Regions from separate parts of the Rhodococcus sp. G6(2025) genome, predicted to be linked through region 3. Evidence: riboswitches for the same ligand, from Rfam matches in the RefSeq annotation. Region 3 holds a riboswitch; each other region holds the start of a gene.
The links. A riboswitch is a leader RNA that binds a small molecule or an ion and turns the genes downstream of it on or off. The one in region 3 is predicted to bind cobalamin.
Positions count from the first base shown of each region.

Region 1: linked by a shared signal. The riboswitch ahead of ACLIVD_RS13105 (ABC transporter substrate-binding protein) and the one ahead of metE (5-methyltetrahydropteroyltriglutamate--homocysteine S-methyltransferase) in region 3 are both predicted to bind cobalamin.
Region 2: linked by a shared signal. The riboswitch ahead of cobN (cobaltochelatase subunit CobN) and the one ahead of metE (5-methyltetrahydropteroyltriglutamate--homocysteine S-methyltransferase) in region 3 are both predicted to bind cobalamin.

Region 1 covers NZ_CP179750.1:2,892,810-2,897,527, forward strand. Annotated here, with positions in the region: gene ACLIVD_RS13100 (MMPL family transporter) at 1-1,878, opposite strand, end outside; cobalamin riboswitch at 1,981-2,112, shown strand; gene ACLIVD_RS13105 (ABC transporter substrate-binding protein) at 2,208-3,203, shown strand; gene ACLIVD_RS13110 (FecCD family ABC transporter permease) at 3,200-4,288, shown strand; gene ACLIVD_RS13115 (ABC transporter ATP-binding protein) at 4,285-4,718, shown strand, end outside.
Region 2 covers NZ_CP179750.1:4,178,159-4,182,876, reverse strand. Annotated here, with positions in the region: gene ACLIVD_RS19135 (precorrin-8X methylmutase) at 1-532, opposite strand, end outside; gene cobG (precorrin-3B synthase) at 557-1,690, opposite strand; cobalamin riboswitch at 1,697-1,839, shown strand; gene cobN (cobaltochelatase subunit CobN) at 1,896-4,718, shown strand, end outside.
Region 3 covers NZ_CP179750.1:1,352,474-1,357,191, reverse strand. Annotated here, with positions in the region: gene ACLIVD_RS06485 (ABC transporter permease) at 1-684, shown strand, start outside; gene ACLIVD_RS06480 (sensor histidine kinase) at 695-1,819, shown strand; gene ACLIVD_RS06475 (response regulator transcription factor) at 1,816-2,424, shown strand; cobalamin riboswitch at 2,546-2,756, shown strand; gene metE (5-methyltetrahydropteroyltriglutamate--homocysteine S-methyltransferase) at 2,884-4,718, shown strand, end outside.

The DNA of each region.
Region 1 (4,718 bases), 1.5 Mb from region 3:
CTCGGTGCCGAAGCGCACCGCCTCCTCCGTGGTCGCGCCTGCCTCGTGCGCCTCGACCATGCGTGACATCAGGAACACCTCGTAGTCGGTCGACAGGCCGAAGACCACGGCGAGGATGAGGACCACGAACGTCGCCTCGAGCGGTGCCGGACTGACCCCGAGCAGACTCGCGCCGTGGCCCAGCTCGAAGATCCACGTGAGCACACCGAACGTGGCGGCGAGGCTCAGCCCCGCCATCGCGACCGCCTTGATCGGCAGCACCACCGAGCCGAACGCCAGGAACAGCAGCACGAGCGTCGAACCCACCATGATCGCGATCATCACCGGCATCCAGTGCACGATCGCCGCGTTCCCGTCGTCGACGGTCGCCTGACCGCCGCCGACGAGGAGTTCGGTTCCCTCGGGTGGCGTGATGGCACGGAGTCCGTCCACTGAGGCGCTCTGGTCGTCGGTGGTGACGCCCTCGGAGTAGACGGCCTGGACCGCGACCAGCTCGTTGCCGGACGCGACGACGGTGGCCGCCCCGATGCCCTCCACCCGGCCGGCGGCCTGGGCGACCGCGGCGCCGTCGGCGGCGGTCGGGGCCGTGCCGTCGGTGCCCCGGAGAATGAGGGTGGCGCCGTTTCCGGTGGTGGGAAATTCGGTGGTGAGAGTGTCGGTGGCGATCCGGGCGGAGTCGTTCTCCGGGAGCGCCGTGTACGTGACCTCGCCGAGTGATGCGCTGAGCAGGGGCGAGGCGAGGACCATCAACCCCGCGACGATGCCGACCGCGATGGCGACCGGCCGCCGCATCACCCAGGTGACGACGGAGCCCCAGAACTTGCGGGCGCGAACCTCCCCGCGCTGCGCCGCATCCTTGCGCCAGGTCAGTGCGTTGATGCGATGACCCAGGATCGCGAGCAGCGCCGGGACCGCGGTGAGCGACAGCAGCGCCGCGCTCGCGACCGCGGCCATCGCACCGAACCCGAGCGACTTGATCACGTCCTGCGGAAACACGAGCATGCCCGAGAACGCGCACACGAGAAGCAGACCGGAGAACAGCACGGTGCGGCCCGCGGTCAGGACGGTGCGCCGGGTCGCCTCCGCGACGTCGGCGCCGGACTCCAGTTCCTCGCGGAAACGTCCGACGATGAACAGGCCGTAGTCGATCGCGAGCCCCAGGCCGAGCAGGGACGCCACGTTGATCGCGAACGAACTGACGTCGGTGAACAGGGTCAGCAGGCGCAGGGTGGCCAGGGCGCTGAAGATCGAGAGCAGCCCGACGAACACCGGAACGGCCGCGGCCACCAGACCGCCGAAGATGAAGACCAGCAACACGAGAGTGATCGGGAGCGCGATCGCCTCGGCCAGCACCAGGTCCTGTTGCAGCCGGTTGTTGAACGCCACACCCACCACCGAATTGCCCGCGAACTCGGTGTCGATGCCCTCCACCTCGAGCTTCGGCAACAGGTCGTCGAACGTGGCGGCGGTGATCCCGGCGTCGGGGTCGACGGTGATCGCGGCCGACGCCTTGGTGCCGTCCTCCGACACCATCAGCTGCTTTCTCGCCGCGTCCGCGGTCCAGTACGACGTCACCGAGTACGTCGGCACCTCGGCGGCGAACCGGTCGAGACTCGCGGTGACCTCGGGGCCGATGTCGTCCAAGGTCTTCCCCTCGGGTGCCGTGTAGATGGCGATGATGTCCGGCGTCTGCGGACCCAGGTTGTCCTGGACGATCCGGGCCACTTCGGCGGATTCGCTACCGGGATCGGTGAACCCGCCCGAGCTGAGTTTCGCGAAGACACCGGTGCCCCACGCGCCGCTCACCAGAACGGCGACGACGGCGAGGCTCAGGACCCACCATTTGCGTGAAACAACGGTCGAGGCCCAACGTGTCATGCGTCATCTCCGGCGTGTCTGGGGCGGGCAGCTGCGACTGCCGACTGTAGTGCGGATCGGGGTGTCACCGGCGGGGGTGTGACGCGGCTCCCGGCAAATCGTGCATACTCGGCATCGCACTTGCAGCCACACGCACGGGGGAAGCCGGTCCGAATCCGGCGCTGACCCGCAACGGTAGGCCACCAGATCATTTCGGTGGCGAGCCCGATTACCCGGCGTGGGGTGTGCGACATCCTTTTCGTCGTGGTCTACGAAGCGGAGTCCTGCAGGCGCCGCACCGGGCGTCTGCTGACTTCTCATTCGTGGCTCTGAGCCGCAATGAGGTTTACATGCACGGTCAGTTGTTCAGAAGTGCCGGTCTGGTCACGCTCGCTGTGGCCGCGCTGGTGGTCGCCGGGTGTTCGCGCGGGGAGTCCGTGGGGCAGACCGCTTCCGCAGAATCCTTCGCCGAGCCGGTGTCCGTCACCAACTGCGATCGAACGGAGACGTTCGACGCCCCGCCCCAGCGCATCATCAGCATGAACGATCACGTCACCGAGGTGCTGATCGAGATGGGGGCCGGCGACCGCATCGTCGGCACAGGGTACGGCGACGCGACCCCGCTGCCCGAGTTCGCGGACGCCTTCGCGAAGATCCCGAAACTCGCGAAGGAATACCCGACCCGGGAGCAGATCCTCGACCTCGACCCAGACCTGGTGGTCGGCGGAATGCGGAGCGCGTTCGACGAGAAGGAGGGGCGGTCGCGCGAATCCCTCGGCGACCAGGGCATTCCCACCTTCCTGTTCTCCGAGTACTGCGGGCAGGGCTTCCCGGACATCGGTCTGCTGCGCAGCGACTACCAGCAGCTCGGCGAGATCCTCGGAGACCCCGACCGGGCGCGGGCGATCACCGACCGGGTGACGTCCGGGTTGCAGGCCGTGCGCGACGAAATCGCGGGCGCCGCCCCGGTTCCGACGTTCTTCTACGATTCCGGCGAGGACGTCCCGCTGACGATCGGCGGTGTGGGAGTCGGCCAGCTCATCGCAGACCACGCGGGTGCGGCCAACCTCTTCGCCGAAGGGGAGAAGCCGTATTCGAAGTCCACCTGGGAGATCATCGGTGAACGCGCCCCGGAGGCGATCGTCGTCCTCGACTACGGCACGACGAGTGCGCAGGCGAAGATCGACTTCCTGAAGTCGCACCCGATCATGTCGACGACACCCGCCGTGAAGGCCGGCCGCTTCGTGGTGGTGCCGCTCGACGACTTCTTCGAGAGCCCGCGCCTGGTGCGGTCGGTGGAGACGATCGCGCGGGCACTTCATCCGGACGACGTCGGCGCGCGATGACCGTCACCGCAGAACGTGCGGCACCACCGGCGCAGGCACCACACCCGGCCCGCGCACGCCTCGGTTTCGCGGGCCTGACGGTGCTGCTCGCGCTGACAACCCTGTTCGTCGTCGGCCTCGCGGTGTCGTTCGGTTCCGTGCGCATCCCGGTCGGCGACGTGTGGGCGATCGTCGCGCACCGCGTGGCCCCCGGCGCATTCGAGTCCTGGTGGTCACAGGCGCGGGAGTCGATCGTCCTCGACTCCCGGCTGCCGCGGGCGCTGACCGCGGCGACCGTCGGTGCGGCGCTGGCCCTCGCAGGCGCCGTGGCGCAGGCGGTGACCCGCAATCCGCTGGCCGATCCCTATCTGCTCGGCGTGTCCTCGGGTGCCGGTTTCGGCGTGGTGGTGGTGACGGTGCTCGGGCTCGGGGTGGGAGCGCTCGGCGCGTTCACCGTTCCCGTCGCGGCATTCCTGGGCGCGATGGTGCCGCTGTTCCTGTCGCTGGCGATCGGCGGACGGTATCCGCAGCCGACGGCCGTCATCCTCGTGGGCGTCGCGTCGGCGCAGGTGTTCTCGGCTCTCATCACGTTCTCGATCCTGGTCGTCGCGGACGAGCATCAACTGAGTTCGGTGATGCACTGGCTGGCAGGCGGGTTCGGCGACTCGCGCTGGTCGACGGCGATCTTCCCGGCCGTGGCACTCGCGACGGTCGGGGCCGCGATGATGCTGAGCGCGAGCCGCATCGACCTGCTGCAGGCGGGAGACGACGGCGCCGCCGCCCTCGGCATGAACGTGCGACGCTTCCGCGTCGTGCAGTTGCTCGGTGTGTCGATGCTGGCCGGGGCCGCCGTGTCCGTCGCAGGTGGCATCGGCTTCATCGGTCTGCTGGTGCCGCACCTGGCCGGGTACGTCGTGGGCGCCCGGGCGGTCAGGCTGCTGCCCGTCGCCGCATTCCTCGGCGCGATCGCGATGGTCGCGGCGGACACGGCCGCGCGGTCGGTCGCGCACAGCATCGAGGTCCCGGTGGGCGTCGTCACCGCGCTCGTGGGAGCGCCGATCTTCGTGTGGATGCTCTACCGGCAGTATCGGAGGGCCGAACAGTGACCGCGCTGAGCCTGCAACGTGTCCGCGCCGAACTCGGGTCGCGGGAAGTGCTGCACGGCATCGACTTCTCCGTGCGTCCCGGTGAGGTGCTGGCGTTGGTCGGGCCCAACGGTTCCGGCAAGACCACCGCGCTGCGCTGCTGCTACCGCGCGCTCACCCCGACCGGGGGCGCCGTCGCCGTCGACGGAACGGACACCGCCGATCTGGGCCGGCGGGAACTGGCCCGCACGATCGGGGCGAGCACCCAGGAGCCGCGGGTGTCCGCGGGACTGACCGTGCGCGAATCCGTTTCGCTCGGACGTATCCCGCACCGGGGCTGGTTCGAACGGGCGACCGGCGCCGACAGTGAGATCGTCGAGACGTGCATACGTCAGGTCGGGCTGGCCGAACTCGCGAATCGCGACGTCCAGGCGCTGTCGGGCGGGGAGCG
Region 2 (4,718 bases), 2.8 Mb from region 3:
GGTGCTCGATCAACGCTTCCTTCGACTCCGCGGCACCGATGAAACCGACCGGACCGCCCACGATCGCGGCGGGCCGGGGTGCACCGGATTCGATCATGTCCAGCAGGTAGAACAAGGCGGTCGGGGCGTTGCCGATCGCGACGACGGCACCCTCGAGTTTGCTGCCCCACAATTCCAGCGCGGCCGCAGAGCGGGTGTTCCCGATCTGCTCCGCCAGCACCGGGACCCGGGGGTCGCGCAGGGTGCAGAGCACCTCGTTGTCTGCGGGGAGACGCTTCCGGGTGACGCCTGCCGCCACCATCTGCGCGTCGCACAGGATCGGGGCGCCGCCCGCCAGCGCCGCGCGGGCGGCCTTCACGACGCCGGGGGTGAACGCGACGTCGTCCACGAGGTCGACCTGACCGCTCGCGTGGATCATGCGGACCACGGCCTGTGAGACGTCCTCGGGAAAGGCACTGAGATCCGCCTCGGCGCGGATCGTGGCGAAGGACTGGCGGTAGATCTCCGCGCCGTCTCGGATGTACTCGATCATTCGCTCACGATAGAGGCACCGCGGTCACGGCTCCTCCACCCGGTAACCCGTCTCCGTGGCGACGACGTCGGCGACCTCCCCCTTGGGTCGCCCGCAGCACCGCTCGCAGCCCGACCAGTGCTGCCTGCCCTCCACCGGGAGTTCACCGCGCGCGACGGCATCCCGCGCGTCGGACCGCACGTCGGCGAGCGCCTTCTCGCATCCGGGCTGCCCGGTGCAGGCACTGACGTTCAGCCAGGGGGAGTTCTCGTCGAAGATCAGGCCCATCGGGGCGAGGACCCGGACGACCTGCTCGGCGGACCACTCGTCGAGATCGCACAGCAGCACCGATTTCCACGGCGTGACGACCACCGGCTTCTCGACGGCGGCGAGGAACTCCGCCAGCCGGGCGTCGAGGATCCCGAACGCGAGACCGCCGCCGAGGGTCACGTTGCCGTCCGGTTGGTCCAGCCATCCGATCGGTGCCCGATGCTCGTCGAACCCGCTCACCGGGTCGGCGGTCGGTGCGAGCGTCAATGCCGACAGGGTCCGTTCGACCCCGTCGGCGATCTCGGACAGCCGCCAGTGCTGATCACGCAATTCCAGGAAGACGCGGGCGGCGTCGAGGAGCACCGCCACCGATTCCGTCGTCGTGATCCGGGCGCCGCTGTCGCGACCGGCGAGAACCAGGGCGACCTCCGTCTCGCTGACCGCATGGACGCCGAAATCGCCGCCGAGCGCCGACACGTCGCCGCGCCCATCGTCGAGAGTGAACAGGGTGCGGCCGGGGAGGTCCGCCAACGCGGAGTCCGCGCACAACGTCCGGTCGAGTTCGTCGACCAGATCCCGCAGATCCGCGAGACCACCGATCCGGCCGGTCAGCGGCGAGACGAGGATGTTGCGGACCCGCTCGTGCGTCTCCGACGGCAGGAGACCTGCGTCGGCGAGGCGCCGGGCGAACTCCCGCGGGTCGCGGACCGCCCGCAGTTGCGCGTTGCCGCGGGAGGTCAGTTCGATCTCGCCGTTCCCGAGGTCGCGGGCCGATTCCGCGAGGGTCTGCAGCTGGGTGGAGGTCAGCACACCTCCGGGAAGGCGCACGCGCGCGAGCGCGCCGTCCGCGGCCTGGTGGACCTGCAGCGCGCCGGGGCATGCATCGGGGCGGGAACGGGAGTCGACCATGGTCCCAGGTTACGTCCGGCCCCGGGTAGCATCTCCAGCACTTGCGACAGCAGGAGAGGAAGCCGGTGAAAATCCGGCGCGGTCGCGCCACTGTGAGCTCGCCGAAACCGGTGGGCGAGCCAGACCCTCACCTGCCGTCCTCCGACCTACGGTTCCGCACAGAACCACTGCCACGGGGCGCGACACCCCCAGGAAGGCTCCACACGTGATCCTGCTGCTCTCCACCTCCGACACCGACCTGCTCAGCGCACGCGCCAGCGGGGCGGACTACCGCTGGGCCAACCCGGCACGGCTGCTGGTCGAGGAGGATCTGCCGGGACTGCTCGACGGCGCCGACCTGGTCGTGGTGCGCATCCTCGGCGGCCGCCGGGCGTGGGAAGAGGGCCTCGACGCGGTCCTGGCCAGCGGACTGCCCGTGGTGGTCCTCGGCGGCGAGCACGCCCCGGACGCCGAGCTGATGGAGTGCTCGACGGTCACCGCCGGTGTGTCGGCGGAGGCGCACAACTATCTCGCCGAGGGCGGCGCCGACAACCTCGCCCAACTGCACCACTTCCTGTCGGACACCGTGCTGCTGACCGGTCACGGTTTCGAGGCGCCTATCCACCTGCCGAGCTGGGGCGTCGCGCCGTTCGCTCCCGCTGCGAACCCGGACAGCCCCACGATCGCCGTTCTCTACTACCGCGCCCAGCACCTGGCCGGGAACACCCGCTACATCGAGGCGCTGTGCGACGCCGTCGACGCGGCGGGCGGCACCCCGCTGCCGATCTTCTGCGCGTCGCTGCGCACCGCCGAACCGGAGTTGCTGAACACTTTGCGCCGGGCGGACGCGATGGTGGTCACCGTGCTCGCCGCCGGCGGCACCAAGCCGGCCGGGGTCTCGGCAGGTGGCGACGACGAGGCGTGGGACGTCGCCGCGCTGGCCGCGCTGGACGTGCCGATCCTGCAGGGTCTGTGCCTGACCAGCAGCCGTGAGTCGTGGGAGTCCAACGACGACGGATTGTCGCCGCTCGACGTCGCCACCCAGGTCGCGGTCCCCGAGTTCGACGGTCGGCTGATCACGGTGCCGTTCTCGTTCAAGGAGATCGACGCCGACGGTCTCTCCACCTACGTTCCGGACGCCGAGCGCGCCTCCCGGGTGGCGGGCATCGCCGTCCGGCACGCCCGACTCCGGCACATCCCCGCATCCGACCGCCGGATCGCTCTGATGCTGTCGGCGTACCCGACGAAGCACGCCCGCATCGGCAACGCCGTCGGTCTCGACACCCCGGCCAGTGCGATCCGGTTGCTCACCGAGATGCGGACCGCCGGATACGACCTCGGCCCGGCGGACGGGCCGGATTCCGTGCCGGGTCTCGCCGCCCAGGACGGCGACGCGCTGATCCATGCCCTCATCGCCGCCGGCGGACAGGACCCGGACTGGCTGACCGCGGAGCAGCTCGAGGGCAACCCGATCCGGATCTCCGCCGCCCGCTACCGCGAGTGGTTCTCGGCGCTGCCCGCGGAACTGCGCGAGGGCGTCGAGGAGCACTGGGGACCGGCGCCGGGCGAACTGTACGTCGACCGCTCGCAGGATCCTGCCGGTGAAATCGTGATCGCCGCAATGCAGTTCGGGAATCTCGTGCTGATGGTGCAGCCGCCGCGCGGGTTCGGGGAGAAGCCGGTCGCGATCTACCACGATCCGGACCTGCCACCGAGCCACCACTACCTCGCCGCCTACCGGTGGATCGCCGCGGACGCCGCCGCCGGCGGTTTCGGCGCCGACGCAGTCGTCCACCTCGGCAAGCACGGAAACCTCGAATGGCTGCCCGGCAAGACGCTCGGCATGTCCGCGTCGTGCGGCACCGACGCCGCGCTGGGCGACCTGCCGCTGATCTACCCGTTCCTGGTCAACGATCCGGGCGAGGGCACGCAGGCCAAGCGCCGCGCCCATGCGACGCTCGTCGATCACCTGATCCCGCCGATGGCCCGCGCCGAGAGCTACGGCGACATCTCACGACTCGAGCAGCTCCTCGACGAGCACTCGAACATCTCCGCGCTCGACCCGTCCAAGCTGCCTGCCATTCGCCAGCAGATCTGGACGCTGATGCGTGCCGCCAAGATGGATCACGACCTCGGACTCGAGGAGCGGCCCGACGAGGACGTGTTCGACGACATGCTGCTGCACGTCGACGGCTGGCTGTGCGAGATCAAGGACGTCCAGATCCGTGACGGCCTCCACATCCTCGGTGCGGCCCCCCGCGACGACGCCGAGGTCGAACTGGTGCTCGCGATGCTGCGCGCCCGGCAGATGTGGGGCGGCGAGCAGAACGTTCCCGGACTCCGGGAGGCGCTCGGCCTCAGCGAGGACGGCGACGAATCCCGCACCCGCGTAGACGACATCGAGCAGCAGGCGCACGCACTGGTGCAGGGGATGCACGACGCCGATTGGGAACCTGAGGCCGCCGACACCCTCACCGACGATGTCACCGTCGCGAAGATCCTGCGTTTCGCCGCCACCGAGGTGGTGCCCCGGCTTCGCGAGACCGACAACGAGATCGCCCAGGTGCTGCACGCGCTCGACGGCGGATTCATCGCCGCCGGGCCGAGCGGTTCGCCGCTGCGCGGGCTGATCAACGTGCTCCCGACAGGCCGCAACTTCTACTCCGTCGACCCGAAGGCCGTGCCGTCCCGGCTCGCCTGGGAAACCGGCCAGGCGATGGCCGAATCGTTGCTGGACCGCTACAAGTCCGATCACGGTGAGTGGCCGCGCTCGGTGGGCCTGTCCGTGTGGGGCACGTCCGCGATGCGCACCTCCGGCGACGACATCGCGGAGGTCTTCGCGCTCCTCGGTGTGCGCCCGGTGTGGGACGAGGCGAGCCGCCGCGTGGTGAACCTCGAGGTGATCGACCTCGAGGAACTCGGCCGGCCGCGCATCGACGTCACGGTCCGGATCAGTGGCTTCTTCCGGGACGCGTTCCCGCACGTCCTGGCGTTGCTGGACGACGCCGTCCGGCTCGTCGCCGCGTTGGACGAACCGGCGGAGAGCAAC
Region 3 (4,718 bases):
CGGCGCACGATGATCATCACTCTCGTCATGCCGGTCGTCTTCTTCCTCATCTTCGGTCTGAACCCCAGCTACTCGGGGGAGAGCGCAGGCAACGGGAACATCTCGGCGTACGTGATGATCAGCATGGCGCTGTACGGCGCGATGATCGCGACGACGAGCGGCGGCGCGATGGTGTCGGTGGAACGGGCGTCGGGGTGGAGCCGGCAGTTGCGGCTCACCCCCCTGTCCCCCGGGGTCTACATCTTCGTCAAGGTGCTCGTCGCGATGATGCTCGGACTCGGGGCCGTCGGCGTCGTCTACCTCGTGGGCTCGTTCACGTCGGTCCACATGGACACGTCCCTGTGGTTCACGACGGCCCTGATCACCTGGCTCGGATCCGCAGTGTTCGCCGCGTTCGGCCTGTTCATGGGGTACTTGCTGCCGAGCGAGAACGTCATGCAGATCCTCGGCCCCGGGCTCGCCGTGCTCAGCTTCGCGGGCGGGCTGTTCATGCCGCTGCAGGACGGTTCGGTGTGGGCGTCGATCGCGCAGTTCATGCCCACGTACGGGCTGAGTCAGCTGGTGCACGCGCCGCTCACCGGTGACGCGATGCAGTGGACGTGGCTCCTCAACGTCGCGGTGTGGCTGGCGATCTTCGTCGGCGGTGCGGCGTGGCGGTTCCAGCGCGACACCGAGCGAGTGTGACGGCGGTATCGTGACTGCCGTGACCACCCCCGACGGCCCCGTCGTGACCAGACGATGGGGCCGTTTCGGATTCATTTTCGCCGCCGCCTGGACGGTCTTCCTGTTCCAGCCGTTCCTCGACGGCTGGGCCGCCCGCGATCACGTCCGCGGCTGGATCGGGTGGATCGCCACGCTCGCATTCGCGGTGACGTACCTCGCGATGTTCCGGTGGTCGCATACCCGGCGCGCGCACAACGAGTTTCGGCCACCGCTGAACCAGGCGGCGCCGCTCGTGGTGGCACTGTTCGGGCTCGCGGCCGTCATGGTGGTCGCCGTCGGGTCGTCGGGGCTGTCCGCCGCCGTCTTCCTCGCCGTCTCCGCGGTCATGCTGTTCCCCGCGTGGCTCGGCGGGATCACCGCCCTGACCGTCGCAGTTCTCGTGGAAGTGATCTCCACGGTGCTGGACTGGGGGTCGGGCACCGGGCTCTCGCTGGGCGTGTGCGCGGCAGCGTTCGCGATGTTCGGCGTGACCAAGCTGATCAACCGCAACATCGAACTGGTCCGGGAACGGGAAGCGAGCGAACGGCTCGCAGTGCAGGAGGAACGCACCCGGATGGCCCGCGACCTCCACGACATCCTGGGGCACTCCCTCACCGTCATCACCGTCAAGGCCGAACTCGTCGGCCGGCTCCTCGACATCGACATCGACCGGGCCCGCACCGAAGTGGCGGACCTGGAACGTCTTTCCCGCGACGCGCTCGCGGACGTCCGGCAGGCCGTGCAGGGAATCCGGGGGCTGTCGCTTCCGGTGGAGATCGCCCGGGCCGGGGAAGCGTTGCGGTCGGCCGGAATCGAGGCGGAGCTGCCGAACAGCACAGAGTCGGTACCCACCGGACTGCGCGAGTTGTTCGCGTGGACCGTCCGGGAGGGTGTCACGAACGTGGTCCGGCACAGCGGCGCAACGTACTGCTCGGTCACGGTGGGCGAACGCGAGGTCACCGTCGTCGACGACGGCGCCGGGTGTAGTGAATCCGTGCACGGGAACGGGCTGGTGGGCCTTCGGGAGCGCGCCGCCGCCGCCGGAGCCCGGGTCGTCATCACTCATCCGCAACCCGGCGGGTTCTCGTTGCACGTGCTGAAGGAAGAGGCCTCGTGACGATCCGGCTGCTGCTCGCCGACGATCAGGCACTCGTCCGCGGTGCCCTCGCCGCCCTGCTCGACCTGGAGGCGGACCTCACGGTCGTCGCGGAGGTCGGGCGCGGCGACGAGGTCGTCGCGGCGGCGCGCGAGCACTCCCCCGACGTCGCGCTCCTCGACGTCGAAATGCCCGGTCTGGACGGAATCGCCGCGGCCGCGGCACTGCGGGCCGAGATGCCGCAGACCCGCGTCCTGATCGTGACGACGTTCGGTCGTCCCGGGTACCTGCGCAAGGCACTGCAGGCCGGTGCGTCGGGGTTCGTCGTGAAGGACACCCCGGCCCGGCAGCTCGCCGACGCCGTCCGGCGCGTCCATGCCGGACTGCGTGTCGTCGACCCCGCGCTCGCCGCCGACAGTCTCGTCAGCGGGGAATCGCCGCTCACCGACCGGGAGACGGACGTGCTGCGGGCGGCGCGGGACGGTGCGCCGGTCGCCTCCATCGCGGCCGCACTGTTCCTGTCCGCAGGTACCGTGCGCAATCACCTCTCCTCGGCGATCGGCAAGACCGGCGCCAGCACCCGAGCCGAGGCCGTCCGCGCTGCGGAGTCGAACGGCTGGCTGTAGGCCCTCCGGGCCCGTGCGCCTTTTTGGTAGTTGGGGCTACAAAAAAGGCGCACGGGCCGAAGGCCTATGCTGGCCGGTGCAGCTGGTTCGCCCGGCGCGGTCGTGAGGAGCCCCGAAGACCGCACCTGGCGTCGAAGCACGTCGGACTCCCCGGAGTTCGCGTGTGAGAGGGAACCCGGTGAGAATCCGGGACTGTCCCGCAGCGGTGAGCAGGAACGACCGCCGTCACCATGCACTGGGCAACCGCCTGGGAAGCGACGGCCACTAGGTCCGGTGCGATGTCGCACCGGCTGCCTGTGAGTCCGAAGACCTGCCGACTGTGTCGGGCACGCCGTGCCCGACGGTTACCGCCTCGTGGATTGGGCGTGTAGACCTTCTCGCGCTGCAGCACGTCCCTGGGCTCGAGAGGTGTACCCGTGTGCCGGCGGTGGCCGTACCGCGTACGCAACTGGAGATACCGTGACATTCACTTTCACCGCGACCGTGCTGGGCTCACCTCGCATCGGTCCGAATCGCGAACTGAAGAAGGCCGTCGAGTCGTACTGGGCCGGCCGCCTCGACGCCGAAGCGCTCGACGCGCTCGCCCGGGATCTGCGCCGTCAGACCTGGACGAGCCTGCGCGACGCCGGCCTCGACTCCGTGCCCGTCAACACGTTCTCGTACTACGACCATGTGCTGGACACCGCGGCGATGCTCGGCGCACTGCCCGACCGTGTCGCCGGCATCGAGAGCGACCTCGACCGCTACTTCGCCGCCGCCCGCGGCAACGACACGGTCGCCCCGCTCGAGATGACCAAGTGGTTCGACACCAACTACCACTACCTGGTGCCGGAGATCTCCCCGACGACGACGTTCGCCCTCGACCCGTCGAAGGTGCTCCGCGAACTCGAAGAGGCACGTGCCCTGGACATTCCGGCCCGCCCGGTGGTGGTGGGTCCGGTCACGTTCCTGCTGCTGTCGAAGGCTGTCGGCTCGGATGCACCCCTCCTCGACCGCCTCGACGAACTCGTCCCGCTGTATGCGGACCTGCTCGGTCGGCTCGCCGACGCGGGCGCCGACTGGGTGCAGATCGACGAACCCGCGCTGGTCGCCGACCGCACACCGGGGGAGATCGCGGCGGCCAAGCGGGCCTACGACCGGTTGTCCGCGCTGGAGTCGCGACCGGCGATCCTCGTCGCGTCGTACTTCGGCAGCCTCGGTGACGCACTTCCCGCGATCGCGTCGACCGGTGTCGAGGGGATCGCGATCGACCTGGTTGCCGGATCCGACCCCCTCGCCACGGTTCCCGATCTGACCCGCAAGCACGTCGTCGCCGGTGTCGTCGACGGACGCAACATCTGGCGCACCGACCTGGACGCGGCCCTGGCGTCGCTCGGCACCCTGCTGGGCAGCACCGGTTCGCTCGCCGTCTCGACGTCATGCTCGCTGCTGCACGTCCCGTACACGCTCGACGCGGAGACCGGCATCGACAAGGCGCTGCGGTCGTGGCTGGCGTTCGGCACCGAGAAGGTCCGCGAGGTCGTCACACTCGGGACCGCACTGACCAGCGGTCGCGAATCCGTCGACGACGAGTTCGCGCTCGCCCGCGCGGCGGCGTCCACCCGCAGCACCGACCCACGTCTGCACGACGCCACTGTCCGTGCCCGGCTGGACGCGCTCACCGCGTCCGATCCGGGGCGCAGTCCCGCGGCGGAACGTCGGGAAGCCCAGTCGGCGCTGTCGCTTCCGGTGCTGCCGACCACGACGATCGGCTCCTACCCGCAGACGACGCAGATCCGCGTCGCGCGCGCGGCCCGGCGCAAGGGTGAGATCGACGAGGCCGAGTACCTGAACCGGATGCGCGCCGAGGTCGCGGATGTGGTTGCGCTGCAGGAGAAGCTGGACCTCGACGTGCTGGTGCACGGCGAACCGGAACGCAACGACATGGTGCAGTACTTCGCCGAACAGCTGGACGGGTTCTTCGCGACGGACAACGGCTGGGTGCAGTCGTACGGCAGCCGCTGCGTTCGACCGCCGATCCTGTACGGCGATGTGCGCCGCAGCAACCCGATGACCGTCGAATGGATCACGTACGCGCAGTCGCTGACGCAGCGTCCGGTGAAGGGCATGCTCACCGGTCCGGTGACGATCCTGGCGTGGTCGTTCGTGCGCGACGACCAGCCGCTGGCCGACTCCGCCAACCAGGTGGCGCTGGCCATCCGCGACGAAACGGTGGACCTGCAGGGCGCGGGCATCCGGATCGTCCAGGTGGACGAGCCCGCGCTGCGCGAACTGCTGCCCCTGCGGGCCGCGGC